2 regions of the Exiguobacterium sp. s6 genome follow, and region 2 is predicted to be linked to the other one. Evidence: a T-box and tRNA genes for the amino acid it is inferred to sense, from the RefSeq annotation. Region 2 holds a T-box; the other holds one or more tRNA genes.
The links. A T-box is a leader RNA that pairs with one kind of tRNA and senses whether it is charged. The one in region 2 lies ahead of KNP75_RS09900 (valine--tRNA ligase), so its partner is inferred to be a tRNA-Val.
Positions count from the first base shown of each region.

Region 1 (7,093 bases), on a different contig from region 2:
TCGATGACACCGGTCTTGACGGAAGCAGGATTTGACGAAACGACGGCCCGTCAGATCGTCGCCCAAGCGATGAAAGGATCAGCTGAGCTTCTCCTCCATGAGACACGGCCGACGAACGACTTGATCGCAGATGTGGCCGCGCCGGACGGTCCGACCGATCGGGGTGTCGGTGTCCTTCGCACACGCGACTTGGCTGACGTCATGTCATCCGCACTACGTGAAAGCGCGAAAGAAGACCATGAAGCGATCGACGCACCGATTGAAAGAACGTAACCATTGAATGAAATGCCCGCTAGAAGTCGAACGTTACGTTCTGACGTCTAGCGGGCATTTTTTTGTTTCCTTTCGTATGCTCGATAAGTCATAAAATCCACATATTATAGGAACTTTCAACGACAAAGGGCATGGTATGCTACTGATTGAGAACAATTATCATTTAATGAATATGGAGAGATCTCAATGCGTTCACTACTTGCCATTCCGTTACATCAGCCTGTGTTCATATCCGATTTGACGAGAATTGATGATCGTCTGCGCCGCCGCATGATCGCTTTAGGGTTTTATGAGGGCTGTTCCATACGGATCAAACGTCGGGCCATCCTATCCGGGCCGCTCACCATCGAACAAATCGAACATCAACAAATGATTGCGATTCGTCGTTGTGACGCCGAACAAATCGAGGTGATCGTCCCGTGACCCAACGAATTGCCCTCATCGGGAACCCGAATACCGGAAAAACGTCATTGTTCAATCGATTGACAGGTTCTTTCGCCCACGTCGGAAACTGGTCCGGCGTTACCGTCGAACAGAAAGTCGGACAATTGCATGGAAACATCGGACAGTTAATCGACTTGCCGGGTGTCTATGATTTAGACCCTCTGTCGGCTGACGAAGCGATCGTCTCGAGGTTTCTGTTACAGGAATCGTTCGATGGGCTGTTCAACATCATCGACGCCTCACAGTTCGAACGCAATTTACAATTGACGCTCCAGCTGCTCGAAATGGGGCGCCCGCTCCAAATCGGATTGAACATGGTCGATGTCGCTGAAGGACGGGGGATCACCATCAATCTAGAACGGTTGCGCGAACGGTTGAACGTCGATATTTTCCCCATCACAGCGCGCACCGGAGCCGGTTGTGATGTCCTTTTGTCCTCGCTTCAATCGAAACCACGCGACCCGTTCATCCTTGACTACGGGCAAGATACCGAACGAGCGATTCAACAAATTTTGGACGCGACCGGCCGCTCCGACCGTGACCGCTGGGTCGCTGTCCAATACTTGGCTGGAAACCGCGTCATTTCCGAGCTACTTGAGTCTTCAGCACCAACCGTCCTCGCGATTCGAAAGACGTTGGAAATGAAACTCGGTCGCTTCGCTCATGCCCATATCACGGAACGAAGACGCGAGTGGACGAAAGACGTTCGTCAGCACGTCGTCGAGGAACGGAATACCCGGCGCGTCACGCTGACTGATCGCATCGATGCCGTCGTCACACATCCGATCTGGGGTTTACCGATTTTCTTCGCGGTGCTCTATAGCTTGTTCCATATCACGTTCAACTGGGTCGGCGCGCCCTTATCCGATGTATTGGATGGATTGTTGACCGGTCCCCTCACATCGGGAACGAGCTGGTTGTTACAAACGCTCGGGACCTCGTCCTTCATCCAGGCGTTGATCATCGAAGGTGTGATCGCCGGTGTCGGCGGCGTCCTCGTCTTCGTGCCGCAAATCTTTGTGCTCTTTTTCTTCATCTCATTCTTAGAGGACTCAGGGTATATGGCGCGCGTCGCCATCGTCATGGATCGTTTCATGCAACTCGTTGGACTGAACGGGAAAAGCTTCATCCCGATGATCATCGGCTTCGGCTGCAACGTCCCGGGCATCATGGCCGCCCGAACGATCGAGGAGGAGCGCGAACGGCTGGTGACGATATTCATTTCACCGTTCATGTCTTGCTCTGCACGTCTACCAATTTACGCTGTCTTTGCTGCTAGCTTTTTTGCATCGAATCAAGCGCTCGTCGTCCTGTCGCTCTATATGTTAGGAATCATCTTGGCATTGATCATCGCTAAAATTTTTACGTCCCTCTTGGCCGCAGAAGACCAAAATAGCCTCTTTATCGTCGAACAACCTCCTTACCGGGTCCCTCAGGGGTTGACGCTTTGGCGCAGCACGTGGCAAAAAGCAAAAGGGTTCGTCCGAAAAGCCGGTACGTTCATCTTTGGAGGTTCCGTCTTCATTTGGTTGCTCGCTTATTCCGGCCCAAATGGGTTCGACGTGCCGATGGACGAGAGTTTTCTCGCCATGGTCGGTGGCGTCATCGCGACGTTGTTGGTACCGCTCGGATTTGGGACATGGCAAGCGGGCGCTGCACTCATCACCGGTTTTTTGGCGAAAGAAGTCGTCGTTTCGACGATGGCGATCATCTATGCGGTCAGTGAATCCGATTTGTCGGCTTCATTATTTCCCGTGTTCACTCCGTTGAGCGCGTATAGCTTCATGGCGTTCGTCTTGCTTTATGTGCCGTGCCTGGCGACCGTTGCTGTCATTCGGCGTGAGGTAGGAAGCGCCAAGCTGACATGGGTCGCTAGCCTTTACGGATTAGGCGTGGCGTATGTCGTATCGTTGCTCATCTACCAAATCGGCCGTCTACTCGGATTTTCGTGACAAGGAGGAAATGAGATGTCTTTATTTGATCCATTGATTGGCCTTGGCGTCTTCGGATACGCCGTTTATGCGCTTTATCGATACACACGAAAAGCAAAAGGCGGGAAATGTGCCACTTGTGAGATCAAACCGACGTGCACATCATCCTGTGAGGCCGCCGACTGGGATCAACTCATCACCGAGGCTTTACGTTCCAACTCAAAAAAGTCATGACCTATACAAAAATGGACGGGCGCGTTTTTTGCGCCCGTCCATTTGTTCATTGAAAGATATGTAACACGGTGACGATGATGGCGACCATCAAAATCCCCGGCAATAGATTCGCGACGCGAATCCGAGTGATGCCGACCAAATTTAAACCGATTGCGACGATCATGACGCCGCCGGTCGCTGTCATTTCTAAAATAAAGTCATCCATGAGCGATTCCGGGATAAACTTCATGATTTGGATGGCGAGCAAGGCGATTGCCCCTTGGTATAAGAGAACCGGGACGGCCGAGAACATGACCCCAATCCCTAGCGTCGAGCTAAGGACGAGTGCCGTGAAGCCGTCAATCAATCCTTTTGTATAGAGGACATCATGATCCCCGCGCAATCCACTGTCGAGTGCCCCGATGACGGCCATCGCCCCGATGACGAAGATGAGCGTCGCCGTGATGAAGCCTTCGGCGATACTCGACTTGCTCTTACCGCCGAGTCGACGTTCCAATTGATAGCCGACCTCGTTCAACTTCTCATCGAGCTTCCACCATTCACCGAACGCCGCCCCGATGACGAGACTGCCGATGACGATTAAAAAGTTCTCACTCTTCATCCCCATTTGAATCCCAAGCAAGACGACGGCGAGACCGATGGCTGCGGTGACCGTCTCTTTCATTCGTTCGGGGATGCGGTGAAATAAAAGTCCAAGTAATGTGCCAATCACGATCAACGCCGCGTTGACGATTGTTCCGGTTAAGACCATTGTAATATTCCCCGTTTCTGTATGTATTGAGAGGAATATACCAACTGTGTATGTAGACTGTCAATTGAAAGAAAAACAAAAAAAAGCCACTTCTCGCAAGAAGTGGCATCGCGGAAACCCACGTTCCTATGGGTTTCGCATCGGGTTTGGCACCCAAGTGATTCTGACTGGGCTCGAACCAGCGACCTCTACCCTGTCAAGGTAGCGCTCTCCCAGCTGAGCTACAGAATCAGGTCGTGTCCTCTCTTAAGGACACTATTAATATATCAAGAAACTAATGCCTTGGCAACTGTTTTTTAAAACTTTTTTACTTTTTTTTAACGCGTCATTTCTTCCCGTTTCATATGGCGGCATAACCGCTCTAAATCACCGGCATAGACAGAGACGAGCATGCCTTGATACTCAGTGTCACGGTCCCAATGCAGTCCGTTCGCTTTCGCGACCCGTTGCGATGGGACGTTATCCGGATGAATCAAGGAAATGATCTCTTTCTCACCTTCTTCGAACGCATGACGCATAAGACGAGCCGCTGCCTCGCGTCCGTAGCCCATATGCCAATGCTTCGGCGCCAACCAATATCCGACTTCAAGTTCAATCGTGCCGTCGAGTTCATGGAGCAACGTGCCGGCATGACCAATCGGCTCGTCATTTTCATGCGACATCAATTTGAGCAACCCGGTTTGACGACCCGTCTGATAGCGGGCCAACTGGCGCTCGAACCACTCGATCGTCTGTTCATCCGTATATGGCTTTCCGTCCGGGCTAATAAAACGCATCACGCGCGGATCTTGGAGTAGCGATTTCACGAAATAAAAATCAGCAATCGTGTAAGGTTCGAGTCGTAGACGCTCGGATTGCAGTTTGATATGACTCATCGTCCCCGCCCCTTTCGTTCACAGTCTGAACTATTCAATTCCCGTTTTTATTCGAAGCTAATCCTGATCATGCGACAACTTTCAATCCGATGACACTACCGATAATAAGCAATAAGAAGAAGATACGCCACCGGTCCCGGGATTCGTTCAAGTACAGCATGCCGAGCATGACCCCGCCGGCCGCCCCAATCCCGACCCAAATCGAATACGCCAATCCGAGCGGGAGCGTCTCGAGCGAACGCGACAACAAATAAAAGCTCAAGGCAAACGTTCCGACCGACAAGATCGACCATTTAACAATCTGATAGCCTTTTGATTTACCCATCCAAAAGACGGCCATCATCTCAGCAAGACCCGCACCAATCAAAAATACCCAACTCATGCCGACTCACCTCCCGTCACTTGTTTCAGTCCGACCACACCGATCAGAAGCGTGATGATAAAGACGAGCTTCATCCCGGTGAGCGCCTCGTCGAACAAGAGCGCCCCGACGATGACCGTTCCGACGGCTCCGATGCCGGTAAAGACGGCGTACCCCGTCCCGGCCGGTAAGGTGCGGAACGACATCGCCAACAATCCAAAACTCACAATCAATAAGAGAATCGTCACCACGCTCGGACCGAGCACCGTGAAGCCGTTCGACAGTTTCATCGTCGTCGCCCAGACGATTTCGAGCAGACCGGCGAGCACGAGCCAAACCCAGGCTAGTTGATCTTGTTTCATGTCCAACCGACTCCTTTCTTGAAAATCGTGAATGCGGCCCGTTGCCGTTTGACGCGATTCGTCTCAAGCGTGAAGAGCGAAAGAAGCGCCCCGTCTAGAAAACAATAGTACGCGTCATACACGTCCTCGAGTGACTGTTCGGGTAACGCCCCTTGCTCCATCGCCAATCGAAACTGTTCTTTCTCGAACGCTTGCAGTTCCGTCTCGACCGAACCGAGCGTCGTCTCGATGAACGATCGCAACTCGGGCGGTGGGACGAGCAACATCCGCTTCGTCAGCATCCATGTCTCCTCCTCTTCAAAGAAGCGAATCAACGCCTCGACGATCGCCTCGATCCGCTCGAGCGGCGCAGCGTCAACGGAAGCGTCCCGTGCCCCCTGCCAGATGTGTGCATAACGGTTCCCCATGTCCTCGACGACTTGCTTGAACAGTTGTTCTTTCCCTTCGATATGGGCGTATAGCGACGCTTTTTTGATGCCGACATCCTCAGCGAGCGAGGCGAGCGACAAGCCTTCATATCCTTCAAGAGCAAACCGGCGCCGCGCCGCCAGTTCGATTCGTTGTTTCGTATTCATCACAGATCGTCCCCTTTCTCTCTCACCACCTTACCTAACGAACGGTAGGTAGTCAAGTGTGCGGATTGCATTCCCCGGTTCCACCCGGCAAAATGGAGACAGTTGATGGGAAAGGAGCGCTTTATATGCTTGAGCAATTCAGCTTTACGTTACCGACCGAGACGACACGCGGACGGAAACGAATCGTCCGTGTCTATCGTCCCGACTTTGTTTCGGCTGACGAGCGGATCCCGGTCCTCTATATGCACGACGGTCAAAACGTGTTCGACGGCAAGACCGCCACAATCGGCGAAGGTTGGTCGATCGACCGCCACATCGAGGACTTACAATTGCCGCTCATGGTCGTCGCCATCGCGAGTGCCCCAGACTGGCTCGACCGCTACGATGAGTATTCGTTTTATGAAGATGAGATGCTATACCGGCGGATTGGACCGGAACTTGCCAAGACACGGCCCACGCTCGGGGGTAAAGGGCGTGCTTACGCCGACTGGCTCATGCAAGAGTTGAAGCCGTGGATTGATGAACGCTACGCGACCGACCCGGACGACGTCGGCGTGATGGGCAGCTCGATGGGCGGGGTCATCTCGCTCTATATGATGACGGCCTATCCGTCCATCCGGCGCGTCGGCTCGCTCTCGACGGCCGCTTGGGCTAATCTCGACTCCCTCATTCGGGAAGTGAAGCAGGCCGATGTGACGGCGCGTCTCTATATGGACATCGGGACGAACGAGACGAGCGGACCGATCACGCCCGAGGATTACCTTTATACGAATGCGAAACTCGTCGAGACGGTCGCGCGAACAGGGATCGCCTTTCGCTATGAAGTCGAGCCTGGTGCCGTCCATAACGAGATCGCGTGGCGGCGTCGGTTACCGAACGCCCTCGCCTTTCTCTATGAATTGACATGAAAAAAGAGACGAATTCCACGAAGGGATTCGTCTCTTGCTTGATTAAATGACCCAGTTGCCGTCACGCATGATGGCTTCGCGTGAACCGTCTTCGAGTTCGCCGTCGATGTTCATCTCGGCCGAGCCGATCATGAAGTCGACGTGTGTCATCGAGTCGTTCGCACCGTTCTCGGCGAGCTCTTCGGCTGACATTTGCGGTCCGCCTTCGAGACATGTCGAGTACGCGCGTCCGAGCGCCAAGTGGCACGATGCGTTTTCGTCGAACAACGTGTTATAGAAAAGGAGACCCGAGTTCGAGATGGGTGAGTCGTCCGGCACGAGCGCGACTTCTCCGATACGACGCGCCCCTTCATCGAGGTTCAACAACTCATCGAGTGCC
Region 1 is NZ_JACSLN010000003.1:128,655-135,747, forward strand. It holds gene KNP75_RS13400 (pyrroline-5-carboxylate reductase family protein) at 1-273, shown strand, start outside; gene KNP75_RS13405 (FeoA family protein) at 460-696, shown strand; gene feoB (ferrous iron transport protein B) at 693-2,669, shown strand; gene KNP75_RS13415 (FeoB-associated Cys-rich membrane protein) at 2,685-2,882, shown strand; gene KNP75_RS13420 (DUF554 domain-containing protein) at 2,929-3,633, opposite strand; tRNA gene KNP75_RS13425 (tRNA-Val) at 3,792-3,864, opposite strand; gene KNP75_RS13430 (GNAT family N-acetyltransferase) at 3,951-4,508, opposite strand; gene KNP75_RS13435 (DMT family transporter) at 4,576-4,890, opposite strand; gene KNP75_RS13440 (DMT family transporter) at 4,887-5,231, opposite strand; gene KNP75_RS13445 (TetR/AcrR family transcriptional regulator) at 5,228-5,806, opposite strand; gene KNP75_RS13450 (alpha/beta hydrolase) at 5,932-6,714, shown strand; gene KNP75_RS13455 (aminopeptidase) at 6,757-7,093, opposite strand, start outside.
Region 1: it encodes a tRNA-Val, which carries the amino acid that the T-box ahead of KNP75_RS09900 (valine--tRNA ligase) is inferred to sense. The anticodon was not compared.

Region 2 (7,093 bases):
GCTCGGGCCCGACCGAGTACTCGCGTGGCGGTGATGGACGAGCTGCCGTCGGTCCGATGGTGCGTGAATTCCTCATCAGTGAGGCGATGCACGCGCTCGGCATCCCGACGAACCGGGCGCTCGCCGTCGTCACGACCGGTGAGCCGATCATGCGCCAAGGACCGAAGCACGGCGCCGTCTTGACGCGCATCGCGGCGAGCCATTTACGTGTCGGCACGTTCCAATACGCCGCCGCGGCCGGATCGATTGATGACGTCATCGCCCTCGCCGACTATGCGATTCAGCGCCACGACCCTGACCTTGCAGGCCAACCGGACCGCTATGAACAGTTCCTCGGCCGCGTGATTACCCGGCAGGCGCAACTGATCGCGGATTGGCAGCTCGTCGGGTTCATCCACGGCGTCATGAACACGGACAACACGTTCATCAGCGGTGAAGGACTCGACTACGGACCGTGTGCGTTCATGGATACGTATCACCCGAATACCGTCTTCAGCTCCATCGATCGCGAGGGACGCTACGCCTATGCGAATCAGCCGTATATCGGGTCGTGGAACTTGGCCCGCCTCGCCGAGACGTTGCTCCCGCTCCTCGCTGACACACAAGAAAAGGCCGTCGATATCGCCAACAAACTGTTGAACGACTACACGGAAACGTATAAAGAGGCGTATTTCACTGGGCTCGCCCATAAAATCGGACTCTACGTGCGAAAAGACGGAGACGACGCACTGACGGACGAATTGCTCCGGCTCATGATGGAAACCGAGGCCGACTTCACGAACACGTTCCGTGCCCTTACACTCGGCGATACAGATTCCCTTGCGTTCGCCAATCGAGATGACGGCAAGGCGTGGCTCGCAGCTTGGCGGAAACGACTCGGGGAACAAGGTCTCCCTGATGAGGACGTCACCCGGCTTATGCGTCAGCACAACCCGGCCGTCATCCCGCGCAACCATCACGTCGAGGCCGCCCTCATGGCAGCCGAACGCGGTGACTTCAAACCGACCCATGCACTGCTCGACGTATTGCGAAAGCCGTACGATTACGAAGCCGACTATGGACGCTATGTCTCACCTGGACCGCCACGGACGTATCCATATCAGACGTTTTGTGGCACATGAACCGTCTCGCTTTCGCGGGATGGTTTTTTTGGAACCTTTTGGCTATTCGCCACGTAGAATAGACAAAGTCCGTTGGGAGGTTTTATGATGCGATTACTCGCTTCACTTATTTCGTTAGGCTTTGCCTGCATGATTTCGCTCGATCTCTGGCAAGGTCCGTTTCTAAGCAATTGGGTCTGGACGATGCCGGCTTTCTTCCTAGGTGTCTCGCTTGTCCAGTTCATGAAGCATTTGAACGAGCTCGAATGGAGTGAAACAAAATGAAAATGACACTCTTGCTCATGACAATCATCGTAAGTTCAACTTCATACCTCGTCTACAGTTTTTATCTGTCGTTGACAAGTCAGCCGATTCAGTCGCAATTGACTGGCCTTGCGATCGGTGTCCTGCTCACGTCGTCTTACTTCGTGACGACCGATCGCCTTCCGTTTTGGACAGAACCGGAGGAAGAGGACGTATGAAGGTTCTTTATTCCATCTTACTAGGATTCGGAAGCATCCTTTATGTCGTCTATGCGATTCATCTATTCCGCATTGGCCATACTCAACCGTTCATCTTTCACATCTTGATTGCCATCGCCCTATTTGGCATCATCCACATTGGACGCAAACGAACCCCCGAACATCATTCTTGATGGCGGGGGTTCGTTACTTTATTCGGATTGCTTCAGCGGAAAATCCACCACCGACGCCTCCGGTAATGAGTCAGAGAGTTTGAGCAACACTTCTTCCGACACATCACCCGTCAAAACGATGAGCTTGCCTTGATTCAGATAAAACAAGCCTCTCCCTTCCGGTTGATCCAAGCGATACCGCTCATTTGAAACGTCTCGCCGCTCAATCAATTCTCCGTCCGCCACACTGGACGCATCAGTCGACAAAATCGTGATGCGCTGCGTCTCATCATACAACGTCCACATCTCCACCGGTCGCTCCAGCTGATCCATCTTGAGGTGGGCGACAAAGAGCTCCTCTTCGGACAGATCCAACCCGTGACGGACTTTTACGGCCGTCTCGGGAATCGTAATATTTTGGATGCCATGCAACGCCCACTCTTCGTTTCGGGAGTAGTTGAATACACCAAACGCATCGTCGCGGTTTGGTAACTGGATGGCGATGAGCCCGAGGTCATCGATGACCATTTCATAGAAGACGCCGTCTCTCGACGGTCGTTCGGACGTGCCATCCGTATATTGAAGCGTGTATTGGGCCGTGACCGCATCGAGTAGTCGAACAGTCCCTTTCGGCACGTCCTCGATGATCGAACCGAACACTTCTTTCGCCGTCGTTTCCTCAACATCGGAAACGGATGAATCCATCTCTTCTTTGTTCACGCTAACCATGATTTTTGATTCCATCGGTTCGATCGGTTCAGCTCGTTCCGCCACACACCCACTCAATCCCATCACAGCCAAACCTAACATCATTCCGATTCGTCTCATGTCACTCCACCTTTACATCGTCTCCTCTCCTAAATTCCACCAAACGACAAAAAAACCTTCTTCGGAGATAATCTCCAAAGAAGGTTGATTTATTATTTACGCAACTCTTCCAAACGGGCGCGAACTGCGTCACGCTTGTCGAGGTAGTCTTTCTCTTTCGCCTTCTCTTCGTCGATGACGTGAGCCGGTGCCTTGCCAGTGAAGCCTGGGTTGCCGAGTTTCTTCTGAACGCGCTCGACTTCCTTCTCGTACTTCGCCACTTCTTTCTCAAGACGGGCGATCTCTTCTTCGAAGTTGATGAGGTCGGCGAGCGGGATGAACAGTTCCGCACCCGTCATGATGGCCGACATCGACTTGTCAGGAGCCGCCAAGCCGCGTCCGATTTCGAGCTCGGTCGCGTTCGTGAACTTGCCGATCGTCGCTTCGTTTTCGCTCAAGTAACCTTGCGTCGTGTCGTCACTCGTCGCGATGAAGAGCTGAATCGGTTTCGACATCGGTGCGTTCACTTCCGAACGGATGTTACGGACCGAACGGATGACGTTCATGACCGCTTCAAACGCTGGTACTGAGTCCGCGAAGTGGAGCTCGTCGCGGCGTGTCGGGTAGCTCGCACGGACGATCGAGTCGCCTTCGTGTGGCAAGTGCTGCCAGATCTCCTCTGTGAGGAACGGCATGAACGGATGCATGAGACGCATGATCGAGTCGAGCGTGTAGGCGAGCACTGATCGTGTCGTCGCTTTCGCCGCCTCGTCCTCACCGTAGAGCGTGAGTTTCGCCATCTCGATGTACCAGTTACAGAACTCTTCCCAAATGAAGTTGTACAAGTAACGGCCGGCTTCGCCGAACTCGTACTTGTCGACGAGACGCGTCACTTGGTCGATCGTATCGTTCAAGCGCGTGAGAATCCACTTGTCAGCGAGCGTCTTCTCACCTGACAAATCGATATCCTCGTACTTCATGCCGTCCATGTTCATGAGGGCGAAACGGCTCGCGTTCCAAATCTTGTTCGCGAAGTTCCATGTCGATTCGATTTTCTCCCAATAGAAGCGAAGGTCGTTCCCTGGTGTCGATCCTGTGAGGAGGAACCAGCGGAGCGAGTCCGCGCCGTATTGGTCGATGACTTCCATCGGGTCGACGCCGTTTCCGAGCGATTTCGACATTTTGCGGCCTTCCGAGTCGCGGATGAGACCGTGGATGAGCACGTCGTTGAACGGCTGCTTCCCAGTGAACTCGAGCGATTGGAAGATCATGCGCGATACCCAGAAGAAGATGATGTCGTAACCCGTGACGAGCGCGCTCGTCGGGAAGTAACGTTTGAAGTCTGCCGAGTCCGTGTCCGGCCAGCCCATCGTCGAGAACGGCCAGAGCGCTGACGAGAACCATGTGTCGAGCACGTCTTCGTCTTGGTGCCAGTTCTCACTGTCAGCCGGTGCTTCTTTCCCTACATAGATCTCTCCTGTCTCGTTATGGTACCAAGCCGGGATGCGGTGGCCCCACCAGAGTTGGCGGCTGATACACCAATCGCGGATGTTCTCCATCCAACGGAGGTATGTGCCTTCGAACCGCTCTGGGACGAAGTTGACTTTCGTATCGTCATGTCCTTGTGCTTCGAGCGCTGCTTTCGCGAGCGGCTCCATGTCGACGAACCACTGTTTCGAAAGATACGGTTCGATGACCGCGCCTGAACGTTCCGAGTGGCCGACCGAGTGCGTGTGCGGCTCGATTTTGACGAGCGTGCCGTCTGCTTCCAAATCTTTCACGAGTTGCTTGCGGCATTCGAAGCGGTCGAGCCCTTCGTACTTGCCTGCGTTCTCGTTCATCTTGCCACCTTCGTCCATGACGAGGATACGCGGGAGCTCGTGGCGGTTCCCGATCTCGAAGTCGTTCGGGTCGTGCGCCGGTGTGATCTTGACGCAACCTGTACCGAACTCCATGTCGACGTAGTCGTCAGCGACGATCGGGATCTCACGGTTCATGACCGGAAGCATGATCGTCTTGCCGACGAGGTGCGCGTAGCGCTCGTCTTTCGGGTTGACGGCAACAGCCGTATCGCCGAGCATCGTCTCCGGACGTGTCGTCGCGATCTCGATGTGGCCTGAGCCGTCAGCGAGCGGGTACTTCATGTGGTAGAATGCGCCTTCGACTTCTTGATAGATGACTTCGATATCCGAGACGGCCGTCTTTTGCGCCGGGTCCCAGTTGACGATATACTCGCCGCGGTAAATCAAGCCCTTCTCATAGAGACGGACGAATACTTCTTGGACCGCTTTCGAAAGTCCTTCGTCGAGCGTGAAACGCTCACGTGAGTAGTCGAGACCGAGACCAAGTTTTGACCATTGGGCCCGAATCGTGTCCGCGTACTCGTCTTTCCATTCCCACGTCTTCTCGAGGAACATCTCGCGTCCGAGGTCATAGCGCATGATGCCGTCCTCACGGAGCTTCTGTTCGACTTTCGCTTGTGTCGCGATACCGGCGTGGTCCATCCCTGGGAGCCAGAGGACGTCATAGCCTTGCATGCGCTTGAGGCGCGTCAATAAATCTTGGAGCGTCGTGTCCCACGCGTGTCCGAGGTGAAGTTTCCCCGTGACGTTCGGTGGCGGGATGACGATCGTGTACGGCTGTTTTGAATCATCCTCGTCTGCTTTAAATACGTCGTTCTCTAACCAGTAGTCATACCATTTCGCTTCCGTCGCACTTGGATCGTACTTCGTCGGCATGGTGATTTCGTTTGTCTCGTTGGCCATATGCCCAACCTCCTCTAATAATGTGGACAAAAAAACGGCTACTCTCGTCCTTAACGCTAAGGACGAAAGAAGCCGTATCTTCCGCGGTACCACCTTAGTTCGCCAACAGGTGGCGCCCTCAAAATCGAATAACGGTCGATGGACCGGACCTTCCTACTTCGTTCAAAAGGTCAGCTCCGAGGCGACTTCCGCCCCATCCTTCGCGGCCTCGCACCAAGCGGCCGCGTCTCTGAAAAAGGATGTTGTTGGCGTAATATTCCTCATCGTAGCTTTTAATCGTATCTGTTAAACAATTGTAGCGACAGAAGCTGTTTCCGTCAAGATTACAGTGAAAACTCTTGTTGCAACTCTTTGAACGTCGCGTCGACCGCTGCGAGCGTCTGGTCGATATCTTCGTCCGTGTGCACGGTCGAGAGGAACAATCCTTCGAACTGTGACGGTGGCAAGAACACGCCGCGCGCCGCCATCTTCTGATAGTAAGCGCGGAACAAGTCGAGGTTCGCCGTCTTCGCCTTCTCGAAGTTCGTTACTTTCTCGTTCGTGAAGAAGAATCCGAACATCGAGCCAGCCCGGTTCGTGTCGTGCGGGATGTTATACTTCTCGGCCGCTTTCGTGTAGCCTTCAGCGAGACGGTCCGCTTTGCGTTCGAACTCGGCGTAGTGCTCAGGCTTGAGTTGCGACAGCGTCGTGTAGCCGGCGATCATCGCGAGCGGGTTCCCTGAGAGCGTCCCCGCCTGGTAAATCGGTCCTTGCGGCGCGATTTGTTCCATAATCTCGCGTTTCCCGCCGTAGGCACCGACCGGAAGGCCGCCGCCGATGACTTTCCCGAGACATGTCAAATCCGGCGTCACACCGAAATAACCTTGGGCACAGTTGTAGCCGACCCGGAACCCGGTCATGACCTCGTCAAAGATGAGGAGCGCGCCGTATTGTTCCGTGATCTCGCGGAGTCCTTCAAGGAATCCAGGTTGCGGTGGCACGAAGCCCATGTTGCCGGCCGCCGGTTCGACGATGACCCCAGCGATGTCGTCACCAAACTTCTCGAAGGCGACGCGAAGGGCATCCAAGTCGTTGTACGGCACCGTGAGCGTCTGGCTCGCCAAGTCTTTCGGCACGCCCGGTGAGTCCGGGAGACCGAGCGTCGCGACGCCCGAACCGGCCTTGATGAGGAGCGAGTCGCCGTGACCGTGGTAGCAGCCTTCGAACTTCAAGATTTTCGTCTTGCCCGTGTAGCCGCGCGCGAGGCGAAGTGCCGCCATCGTCGCTTCCGTACCCGAGTTGACCATGCGCACCATCTCGATCGATGGGACGCGCTCGATGACGAGCTCGGCCATTTTCGTCTCCAGCTCGGTCGGCGTCCCGAACGTCCAGCCTTTCTCGGCTTGCTCTTGAATCGCCTTCGTGACGACCGGGTCACGGTGGCCGAGGATGAGTGGTCCCCATGAGAGGACGTAGTCGATATATTCGTTGCCATCGATATCGTAGACGCGTGAGCCTTCACCGCGTTCAGCGAAGATTGGCGTCATGCCGACTGATTTATAGGCACGGACCGGGCTGTTCACCCCGCCCGGCATGAGCGGACGTGCTTGTTCGAACGCCGCTTCTGAGCGTGTTTGTTTGTAGGTCATGCGTAGTCTCCTTCCAAATAGCGACAGACGTCTTTTGCGAAATACGTGACGATGAGGTCCGCACCGGCCCGTTTGAAGCCGACCATCGTCTCCATGACGATGCGTTGCTCATCGACCCAGTCGTTCAAAGCAGCCGCTTTGACCATGGCGTACTCTCCA
Region 2 is NZ_JACSLN010000001.1:1,912,214-1,919,306, forward strand. It holds gene KNP75_RS09875 (protein adenylyltransferase SelO) at 1-1,121, shown strand, start outside; gene KNP75_RS09880 (hypothetical protein) at 1,209-1,385, shown strand; gene KNP75_RS09885 (hypothetical protein) at 1,382-1,582, shown strand; gene KNP75_RS09890 (hypothetical protein) at 1,579-1,755, shown strand; gene KNP75_RS09895 (hypothetical protein) at 1,774-2,562, opposite strand; gene KNP75_RS09900 (valine--tRNA ligase) at 2,655-5,306, opposite strand; T-box leader at 5,362-5,582, opposite strand; gene hemL (glutamate-1-semialdehyde 2,1-aminomutase) at 5,630-6,934, opposite strand; gene hemB (porphobilinogen synthase) at 6,931-7,093, opposite strand, start outside.